3 regions of the Erythrobacter sp. SDW2 genome follow, and region 3 is predicted to be linked to each of the others. Evidence: predicted binding sites of a transcription regulator. Region 3 holds the regulator's gene; each other region holds the start of a gene.
The links. The regulator LexA, encoded in region 3, represses DNA repair genes until DNA is damaged. The targets are predictions, from matches to a motif close to GTTCCNCNCTTGTTCT.
Positions count from the first base shown of each region.

Region 1: a site for LexA is predicted at 1,954-1,969, ahead of LY632_RS11850 (deoxyguanosinetriphosphate triphosphohydrolase). Genes of this name have one in related genera too.
Region 2: a site for LexA is predicted at 1,611-1,626, ahead of uvrA (excinuclease ABC subunit UvrA). Genes of this name have one in related genera too.

Region 1 covers NZ_CP090370.1:2,425,894-2,429,170, forward strand. The annotation lists gene LY632_RS11845 (bile acid:sodium symporter family protein) at 1-763, opposite strand, end outside; gene LY632_RS11850 (deoxyguanosinetriphosphate triphosphohydrolase) at 756-1,916, opposite strand; gene LY632_RS11855 (S8 family serine peptidase) at 2,047-3,159, opposite strand.
Region 2 covers NZ_CP090370.1:1,403,502-1,406,778, reverse strand. The annotation lists gene uvrA (excinuclease ABC subunit UvrA) at 1-1,528, opposite strand, end outside; gene LY632_RS06905 (hypothetical protein) at 1,740-3,277, shown strand, end outside.
Region 3 covers NZ_CP090370.1:1,691,383-1,694,659, forward strand. The annotation lists gene LY632_RS08255 (ComEC/Rec2 family competence protein) at 1-1,078, shown strand, start outside; gene lexA (transcriptional repressor LexA) at 1,127-1,807, opposite strand; gene LY632_RS08265 (molybdopterin molybdotransferase MoeA) at 1,892-3,082, opposite strand; gene moaC (cyclic pyranopterin monophosphate synthase MoaC) at 3,079-3,277, opposite strand, start outside.

The DNA of each region.
Region 1 (3,277 bases), 730 kb from region 3:
GCGGCGCCAGCCACCCCAGCGCGAAGCCCGTGGCATGAAGCACAAACACCGCCAGCAACAGCACGCCGGCATGCTCGATAATCAGAGTTTTCGAATTGCCGACAATCGCGCCGACGATCAACACGATCGCCAGGATCGAGACCAGCGGCGACCAGAGCGCCACCTGCCGCGTGGCGTGCGGGAACAGCGTGTTGAGCAGCACGCCCGCCACCACCGGGATCAGCACGATGGCGACCATGTTGCGGAACAGGCTCCACTGGTCGATCTCGACATAGACCCCGCCCAGCCATCCGGTCAGTAAGGGCGTCGCGACGATGGCAACCAGCGTCGAACACAGCGTCATCGCCACCGACAGCGCGACATTGGCGCGGGCAAGATAAGCCACGACATTGGACGCGGTGCCGCCAGGGCAGCAGGCGACGAGGATGATCCCCACCGCCAGCCCTTGCTCCAGTCCGAACGCCCATGCCGCCAATACGCCCGCGAGCGGCATAACGGTGAATTGCAGCGCCACCCCTGCCGCAACGCAGCGGGGCATCGCCAGCACCTTGCGGAAATCCTCCAGCGTCAGCGTCAGTCCCATACCCAGCATGATCACGCCCAGCATGACCGATATCAGCGGCTGCCCGGCAATTTGCGACCCGGTGATCCATGCAAAATGCCCCGGAACCAACCACGCCCAGGCCACGCCCAGCACGGTCCAGACCGCAAACAGATTGGTCGCCAGCGCAATCCAGCGTGGCTGGCCAACTGGTTCAGACATTGCTGAGGTCGCCCGGCACCAAGCCGTAGATCTCCTGGCATTGCTTCAACGCGAAGCGGTCTGTCATTCCGGCGATATAGTCGACGATATGGCGCGTCCGATCCGGCTCTGCCGCAGGTGTCGCTTTCGCCCACCCCTCGCCCATCAGCGCAGGTTCCTGCTCGTAGGCGGCATAGAGCCGGGCCACCACTTCCCGCGCTTTGTCGGCAGCGGCGACCTGTTCGGGGTGATAGTACAGCCGGTCGTACATGAAGGCCTTCAGCTGTCGCTCCTGCTCGTGCATCGCTGGCGAGAAGCCCGCCAGCATCCGGCCAGCCGCCCGAACCTCGTCCGCCGAGGCAAGATCGCGGGTCATGGCGCGGGTATGTTCGATCACGTCATTGACCATCAGCCCGATCTGATTGCGGACGAGTTCGCGCAGCAAGCGACTCCGCTCGACCCGGGGATACTGCTGCTCGACCGCACGCCAGCCATCGGCGACCCAGTCGACCGCCAGCAAATCATCGAGGTGCAGGAAACCGGCGCGCAGGCCGTCATCGATGTCGTGATTGTCGTAGGCGATGTCGTCCGCCACCGCCGCCACTTGCGCTTCGAGCGAGGACCATTGCGGCAAGTCGAGCGCATAGGCGGAATCGAGCTCGGCCAGCGCCGGATGGGCATGGGTCACGGGGCCATTGTGCTTGGCCAGCCCCTCCAGCACCTCCCAGCTGAGGTTGAGGCCGTCATGCGCGGGATAGGGGCTTTCGAGCCGCATCAGCGTGCGCAGGGTCTGCGCATTGTGGTCAAACCCACCCTGCCGGGCGCTCGCCTCGTCGAGCGCCTTCTCGCCCGCGTGGCCGAACGGCGGGTGGCCGATGTCGTGCGCGAGGCACAGCGCCTCGGTCAGGTCTTCGTCGAGGCCCAGCGTCCGCGCCAGCACCCGGCCGATCTGCGCCACTTCGAGGCTGTGGGTGAGGCGGGTACGATAGTGGTCGCCGTAAGGGGCGACAAAGACCTGTGTCTTGGACTTGAGGCGGCGGAAGGCGATCGAGTGGATGATCCGGTCGCGGTCACGCTGGAATGCGCTGCGCGGTCCGCGCGTCTCGCTGGCATTGTGGGCAAATTCGCGCCCACGGCTGAGGGCTGGATCGGAAGCGAGCAGCGAGCGGACCATCTCGCTGCCTTATTGGGAGCCTTGCGGGCCGACAACGGGAACAATCGGGCAACACGGACTGCCGAAAGCGAAAGGCCGCGCTTCCCGAAGGAAACGCGGCCTTGCCTAGCGGCTCTAGCCGCTCAGGCGATCAACGAATGCCGATGGTATCCGCATTGCCGTCGGGATCGCCCGATACGGTCCCGCCGCTGCGGATCGAGCCGAGCAGCAGCAAGCCGGCTGCATGCGGCGCGGCCATCGAAGTGCCTGAAAGCGTGGCATAGCCGCCGCCCTTGTAGGTCGAGTAGATCGAGGACCCGGGCTCCGCGAAGTCGACCGGCGGATTACCGAAGTTCGAGAAGCTCGACCAGACGTCGCCATTGGCGAAGGACGAGATGGTGTAGATGTTCGGACCATTGGCCGAGGCCGGCGACTTGGTCGTGGCGCTGGTGCTTTCGTTACCGGCGGCCAGGGTGAACTTGAGCCCGGTCGAGGCCGCTGCAACCACCGCATCGTTGAGCGCCTGGCTGAATCCGCCACCGAGCGACATGTTGGCGACGTCGCCGTTCTGAGCGATCGAAGCAGCATAGTCGACCCCGGCGATCACGCCCGAAATCGTGCCCGAGCCGCGGCGGTTGAGCACCTTCACCGCAACGATTTCCGTCCCCGGAGCGACACCGACGACACCGATGGAGTTGTTTATCGCAGCGATCGTCCCGGCGACATGCGTGCCGTGGCCACTGAAATCGTCGCTGCTGGAATCGCTGCTGAAATTCGCCCCGAGGGCCGCGTTGACATTGAGATCGGGATGATCGGCCTGGACACCCGAGTCGATCACGATGGCCCGGCCCGCAGCCGTGGTGGTGCCACCGCCAACACGGGTAATGCCCCATGGGGTCACTTGCGCCGGAGCCGTTCCGCCGCCACCGCCGGGTTTGCCCTTCTGGACCGTGGTCACCACCTGGTCTTGCTCGCAGAATGCGATGTTGGGATTGTTGGCAGCAATGCGCGCGGCGCCTTGGGCTGAAATGGTGGCCGAGAATCCGCGAATGGTATCATTGTAGGTCAGCTTGACCTGACCGCCGTTGCCCCGGGCCAGTTCGCTGGCCTTGCGGCTGACAGCGCTCTTGGCGACAGCGTCCTTCTTGAACACGCAGATATAGCTGTTCTCGATTTTCTGCGCAGCGGCGGGAGTCGATATGAGCGCTGCCCCAAACACGGCAGCGGAGATGGCCACTAGGCGGCCGGCGACTTTGATTTTCATTGGACTTTATCCCCCTCGGATGAAGTGAGGCGAGCAGAGTGACACCAATCCGGTGCAATGCAAGCGTCGATTTTTACTTAATCTACACCTTAACCATCAGGAGCAACGGAACAGCGCG
Region 2 (3,277 bases), 290 kb from region 3:
GCCGTTCGTTGATCTCTTTCAGGATGGCGCGGGCGATCTGCTGCTGGGTCTCGGTCAGCTGCGCCTCGAGCGCGAGGAACCAGGCCTTGGCATCGGCGACGCTCATCTTGACCGGGGTGGCGATGTCGGTCTGCGCGACCTTGACCGAAAGCGCCTTCTCGTTGAGGCGCTTGCCGCCGCAGGTCTCGCACGGCTGCGCGGTCTGGAACTTGGCCAGCTCCTCGCGCATCCAGGCGCTGTCGGTCTGCCGCAGGCGGCGGTTGAGGTTGCCGATCACGCCCTCGAACGCCTTGTTGACGGTGTATTCCTTGCGCCCGTCCTTGAAGGTCAGCGCCACCGGCAGCCCGCCGGTGCCATGGAGGATGATGTCGCGCTGGTCCCGCTCGAGCTCGTTCCACGGGGTGGTGAGGTCGAACTCGTAAGCCTTGGCGAGGCTCTGCAGCACCTGCATGTAATAGGGCGACGGCGGGTTGGACTTGGCCCAGGGCACCACCGCCCCCTGCTTGAGGGAGAGCGCTTCGTTCGGCACCACCAGCTGCGGATCGAACAGCTGCTTCTCGCCCAGCCCGTCACAGGTGGCGCAGGCGCCCTGCGGCGCGTTGAAGCTGAACAGCCGCGGCTCGATTTCCTCGATGGTGAAGCCGCTGACCGGGCAGGCGAATTTCTCGGAGAAGACGATGCGGTTGGCGGGGATGCCGGCGCCTTTCATGCCGCCCTTCGTCGCCCCAGCGGAAGCTGGGGCCTCTGTCGATGGAGCGTCTTCGCCAGCGATCCCAGCTTGCGCTGGGATGACGTCCGAGACGTTGGCATCCGCCAGGTCGACATAGGCCAGCCCCTCGGCCAGCTTGAGCGCCTGTTCGAAGCTGTCGGCCAGCCGCGTCTCGATCCCCGGCTTCACCGCGATCCGGTCGACCACCACCTCGATGTCGTGCTTGAACTTCTTGTCGAGCGCGGGCGCGTCCTCGATCGCATACATCTCGCCGTCGATCCGCACGCGGGTGAAGCCGGCCTTCTGCCATTCGGCCAGCTCCTTGCGGTATTCGCCCTTGCGCCCGCGCACCACCGGCGCGAGCAGATAGAGCCGCGTCCCTTCGGGCAGCGCCATCACCCGGTCAACCATGTTGCTGACGGTCTGCGCCTCGATCGGCAGGCCGGTGGCGGGGCTGTACGGCACGCCGACGCGGGCCCACAGCAGGCGCATGTAGTCATAGATCTCGGTGACGGTCGCCACGGTCGAGCGCGGGTTGCGGCTGGTGGTCTTCTGCTCGATGCTGATCGCAGGGGAGAGCCCGTCGATATGCTCGACATCGGGCTTCTGCATCATCTCCAGAAACTGGCGCGCATAGGCCGAAAGGCTTTCGACATAGCGCCGCTGCCCCTCGGCATAGATCGTGTCGAAAGCGAGCGAAGACTTGCCCGAGCCGCTGAGGCCGGTGATGACGATCAGCGCATCGCGCGGCAGATCGATGTCGATCCCCTTGAGATTATGCTCGCGGGCACCGCGGACGGATATCTGAGTGAGAGCCATAGGCGCTCCAAGTGGGGTGTGTTGCGATCAGAGTCCAGCGGGGCTTTGGGACATGGCGCGCGGGACCGGTGGGACAAGCGATGTTCCGCAAATGTTCGCATTGTTCCTTCAGCAGGTCAATCTCCTCAATATCTCAAGCTGGTGACAGTCGCGATTGCAGCTTGTAGGTTCCCTTCTCCGACGAATTGCAGAAGCAGTCCCCGGAGGATGGGTGAACAAGTTAGCGAATGAGTGGCGGCACTCACGGATCGAGCGCCTGGTGTTCGAGGCCTGGTGGCGCGGCAGCCCGGCGGATTTCAAGAATGAGCACGATTTCTCGGGCGCACGTCCGGCTGTTAGCGGTAACTTCCTTGCCGATCTGCTTGCTGGTCGGTTCGGCCTTCCATCAGCCGCCGGAGGTATTCTTTGGCTAAGGGACCTTTGCATCCTTGATGGGCTGAGCGTTGCGGGCATTCGCGGCGACGCGAGCGGTACTGCGAAGGGACCGCGACTGCGGTTCGAGAACTGCGTATTCGAGGGCCCTGTCCAGTTGAGCGGCTCCGAGCTTGACGGTGTAAGGATGTTCGATTGCCAGTTGCGTAGCAATGACATCGTCGCAGATGCGCTTTCCTTCGACCGTTCGACGATCCAAGACGCATTGATTATTGAGCGATGCGAAATCGATGGTATATTCGGGCTCGACAGAACTCACCTCTGTGGTCTGTTGCGACTGAGCAAGCTAGAGGTCAGCGGGACGGCAGACATGCGCGCCTTACGCTGCGACGAGCGGGTGGAAATCGAAAATTGCTCCTTCGCAAGCATGAACCTATCGCGGGCCGACTTGCGTCGGAATCTCTCCGTCTTTGAGACCCGATTCAGAGGGCAACTGTCACTCTTTAAGGCATCGGTTGATGATCTTCACATCGACAATTGCCGGTTTGCCCAAGTAACCGGCGGACTATCGGGGCTGAGCCTCAGCCAAATCGACTGTCGCCGCTCGATCTTTGTCGAACGAATCCTGCTCAATGGACCGTTTCTTGCCGTCGGGGCAAAAATAGGCCGTACACTGACGGTGAACAGATTCGCTTTCCAGCCCGCGGCCCGAAGTCACAGCTATCTTGACTTCAAAGGAACAAGGGTAGGCCAGGACGTTACTTTCTCCGACCTTAATGCCCCGTCCGGCGCACTCTATCTCGAAGACCTGAGCCTCGGAGCCATGCTGGTGCTTGCGCGCCTAAAGTTGCGGATGCTGACATTGATCCGCGCCGTTACAGGCAGCGCGAGCATCACCGATTGTCGTATTTCAGGCGTCTTTGACATGGCCTTCGCGAAGGCCGAATTCATCATTGCTCTGGAGCGGATCTCGAACGGCGGAATGCCACATATTTCTGGCACCGCACCAGACTATGCCAAGCTGGCAGCAGATGCAGGCGGCGATGCCTATTTTTACACTTATGCTGGTGGTGTACGCGCAGCATCGCTCAAGTTTCGAGATTGCTGTTTCAGCGAAGGACTGAATGTCGATTCCTTTGTCGGGAACCAGCTCATTTTTGAGCGAACAATCATCTGTTCGCTTGTGCTCAATTTCCCGCTCAGCCTGCAGAACGCTCATTGCAAAAATGTCCTGCAGCTAAACTTGGTGGGCTGCAACGGCGGTATTTCCTGCGGCTACGCCGACTGTGAGTCGCTGGAGTTGATCGAAGTTAAGGTTGCTGGCCACAATGGAGGCAGTGCCGATGCTGTGGCCTTGGGCGCTGGTGACATGTCTGT
Region 3 (3,277 bases):
GCTGTTATGGCCGGAATCGCTGGTGGGGCCGAGTTTCCAGATGTCGTTCAGCGCGGTGCTGGCAATTGTCGCCTTGCACAATTCCGCTCCGGTCAAGGCTTTTCTCGCGCCGCGTGAAGAGAGCTGGCTAGCGCACGGCGGCAGGCGTGTAGCGATGTTGCTGGTAACCGGGCTGGTGATCGAGATCGCGTTGATGCCGATCGTTTTGTTCCACTTCCACCGGGCGGGTATCTACGGTGCGCTGGCCAATGTCGTGGCGATCCCGCTGGTTACATTCATTTCCATGCCGCTGATCGCCATTGCACTGGCATTCGACCTTGTCGGGGCGGGCGCGCCGTTCTGGTGGCTCGCGGGGCAATCGCTCGATCTGTTGCTTGGTATCGCGCATCTGACGTCGGACCAGCCGGGCGCGGTCAAGCTGATGCCGCAAATGGAGCTGGGGACCTTGGCACTGTTCGTCTTTGGCGGGCTGTGGCTGGCGTTGTGGCAGGGGCGCAAGCGGCTGGTGGGACTGGTCCCCGCAGGTGTGGCGGCGGCGATGTTGGCCCTCACGCCGACGCCGGACGTGCTGGTCTCGGGCGACGGGCGGCATGTCGGGATTGTCGAGGACGGTCGGCTGATCATGCTGCGCGAGGGTAGGTCGGACTATGCGCGCGAGAACCTGATGGAACTGGCCGGGATGGAAGGCGAGCCGGTCGCGATCACCGACTGGCCGGGCGCACGATGCAGTCGCGACTTCTGCGTGCTCACGCTCAGGCGGGGCGGGCGGCCGTGGCACATCATGATGGCACGCAGCCGCGAGCGGATCGAGGAACGGGCCCTGGCGGCGGCCTGCGAGCGGGCGGATATCGTCATTGCCGACCGCTGGTTGCCGCGCTCATGTCAGCCCTTGTGGCTCAAGGTGGACCGCAAATTTCTCGGACTGTCCGGCGGGCTGGCGCTGTTCCTTGAGCAGGAGCGCTTCGACAGCGTGGCCATGAGCGAGGGGCAGCATGGCTGGTGGAAACCGGTCGAGCCGGGACCCTACAGGCCACGCGAAAAGGGAGAAGTGCCGGAAAAAATGGGGGAGCGGCGGTGAGGCGGGCGTGCCTCGCTGCGGGGACAGGACCGCTCCCCGCGGGGTAACCTAGTGATACCGGCGCAGCAACCCGGCGAGCTTGCCTTGAACCTCGACCTGATGCGGCTCGTACACCTGTGGCGCGTAGGAACCATTGGCCGGATCGAGCACGATCTTGCCGTTCTCGCGGCGCAGGTACTTGAGCGTCGCTTCCTCGTTGTTGACCAGCGCGACCACGATCTCGCCGTCGCGGGCCGTGCTGGTGCTGCGCACGAGGGCATAGTCGCCGTCGAAGATTCCCGCCTCGATCATCGAGTCGCCGGATACCTCGAGCGCGTAGTGATCACCAGGGCCGAGCAGCGCAGCAGGCACCGGCATCGACGTCTGCCCTTCGAGCGCCTCGATCGGCACGCCAGCGGCGATACGGCCATGGAGCGGGACCTCGATAATGTCGTTGGCCGGCTGGAGCGCTGCCTTGGGTGCAGCCATGCGGGCGCCGACAATGTCGTTGACAGGCTTGCCGCCGCCGACCGCATCCTCGGGCTGCTTGAGCACTTCGAGCGCGCGGGCGCGGTTGGGCAGGCGGCGGATGAAGCCGCGTTCCTCCAGGGCGGAAATCAGGCGGTGGACGCCAGACTTGCTCTTGAGGTCGAGTGCTTCCTTCATTTCCTCGAACGAAGGCGAAATTCCGGTGTCCTCCAGCTTCTGCTGGATGAAGCGGATCAGTTCGTGCTGCTTGGCGGTCAGCATGTCCGGCGGCTCCCTATGGCCTGTTCCCATTTCGATCGCTGATGCGAACGAATGCGGAACAAGTAGGCAACCCGATTCGGCAAGTCAAGCAATTCCGCCAGTTTCCAACAGGTAGCACGGAACAGACGTTCCCGCTTTGGTCACGTCGGTTTGAGTGGGCCGGTCGATCAGTAGGTTCGATCGGGCCAGCGTCAGCAGCGCGCTGCTGTCGCGTTGGTGTGCAGGGATGACGCCGTCCGGTCCCAGGAACCCGCGCAGGAACTCGCGCCGTGCGCCGCCTTCAGGGCATTCCACTGCCAGCGGGAGCATGATCGGCTGGGGCAGGCAGTCCGCCGCGCCGAGAAGGTGGCGCAGCGCGGGGAGCATGAACAGCACCGCTGTGACATAGGCCGAAACCGGATTGCCCGGCAGGCCCAGCACCAGCTGCCTGCCACGACGGGCGACCATCAGCGGCTTTCCCGGACGCATGGCGACTTTCCAGAAGTCGAGTTCCGCCCCCACGGCCAACAACGCTGGCCGGGCGAGATCGTGATCGCCCACCGAAGCCCCGCCGGTCAATACAAGCAGGTCGGCATCGCTCTGCGCCTCGAGCGCGGCGACAATGGCATCGAGCCGGTCTGGCAAGGGCGCGCCCAGTGTAAGCTTGCACGGCAGCGCCGCGGCCATAGCGCCGAGCATCGCACCGTTGCTGGCCGGAATCTGATGCACTGCACAGGCCGCGGGATCGCTCGCCAGTTCGTCGCCGCTGTCGAAGATGGCCACGGTGGGCACTCGCCTGACCGGAACGGCCGAATGACCTGCCGAACGCACCAGCGCCAGCTGTGCCGGGCCCATCAGGGTTCCGCTCGGGAGCAGTGTGTCACCCGCCGCGAACTCGAACCCCTTGCGGCGGATATGCTGCCCGAGGACCGGCTCTTCGGCGGCGGTCACGCGGTCTCCCTCGACCACGACATCCTCCTGGATCAGGATGCGGTCCGCACCTTCCGGCAGGATCGCTCCGGTCGAGATGCGGACACATTGGCATGCTGTAAGGGCACCGGTGAATGGCTCGCCGCAGCGGCTCTCGCCAATCTTGTGCCATGGTCCCGGACCGGCCACCGCATAGCCGTCCATGGCCGAGAGATCCGCCGGGGGCTGCGTTCGCGCCGCCAGCAGTGTCTCAGCCAGATAGCGACCGACCGCCTGCTCGACCGGCACGCCCTCCACCGGCAGCGGCGCGATCAGCGCCAGCATCCGCGCCTGCGCTTCCTCGACGGTGAGCATTGATGCGCTCATTCCGCCAGCCAGTGGCCCGACTTTCCGCCGCGCTTCTCGATCAGACGGACCCCTTCTATGACCATGCCCTTGTCGAGCGCCTTGGCCATGTCGTAGATTGTGAGGAGCGCGACCGAAGCCGCTGTCATCGCTTCCATTTCCACGCCAGTCTTCCCGGTCAGCGAGGCGGCGGAGCTAACCGCGATCCCGCTCTCG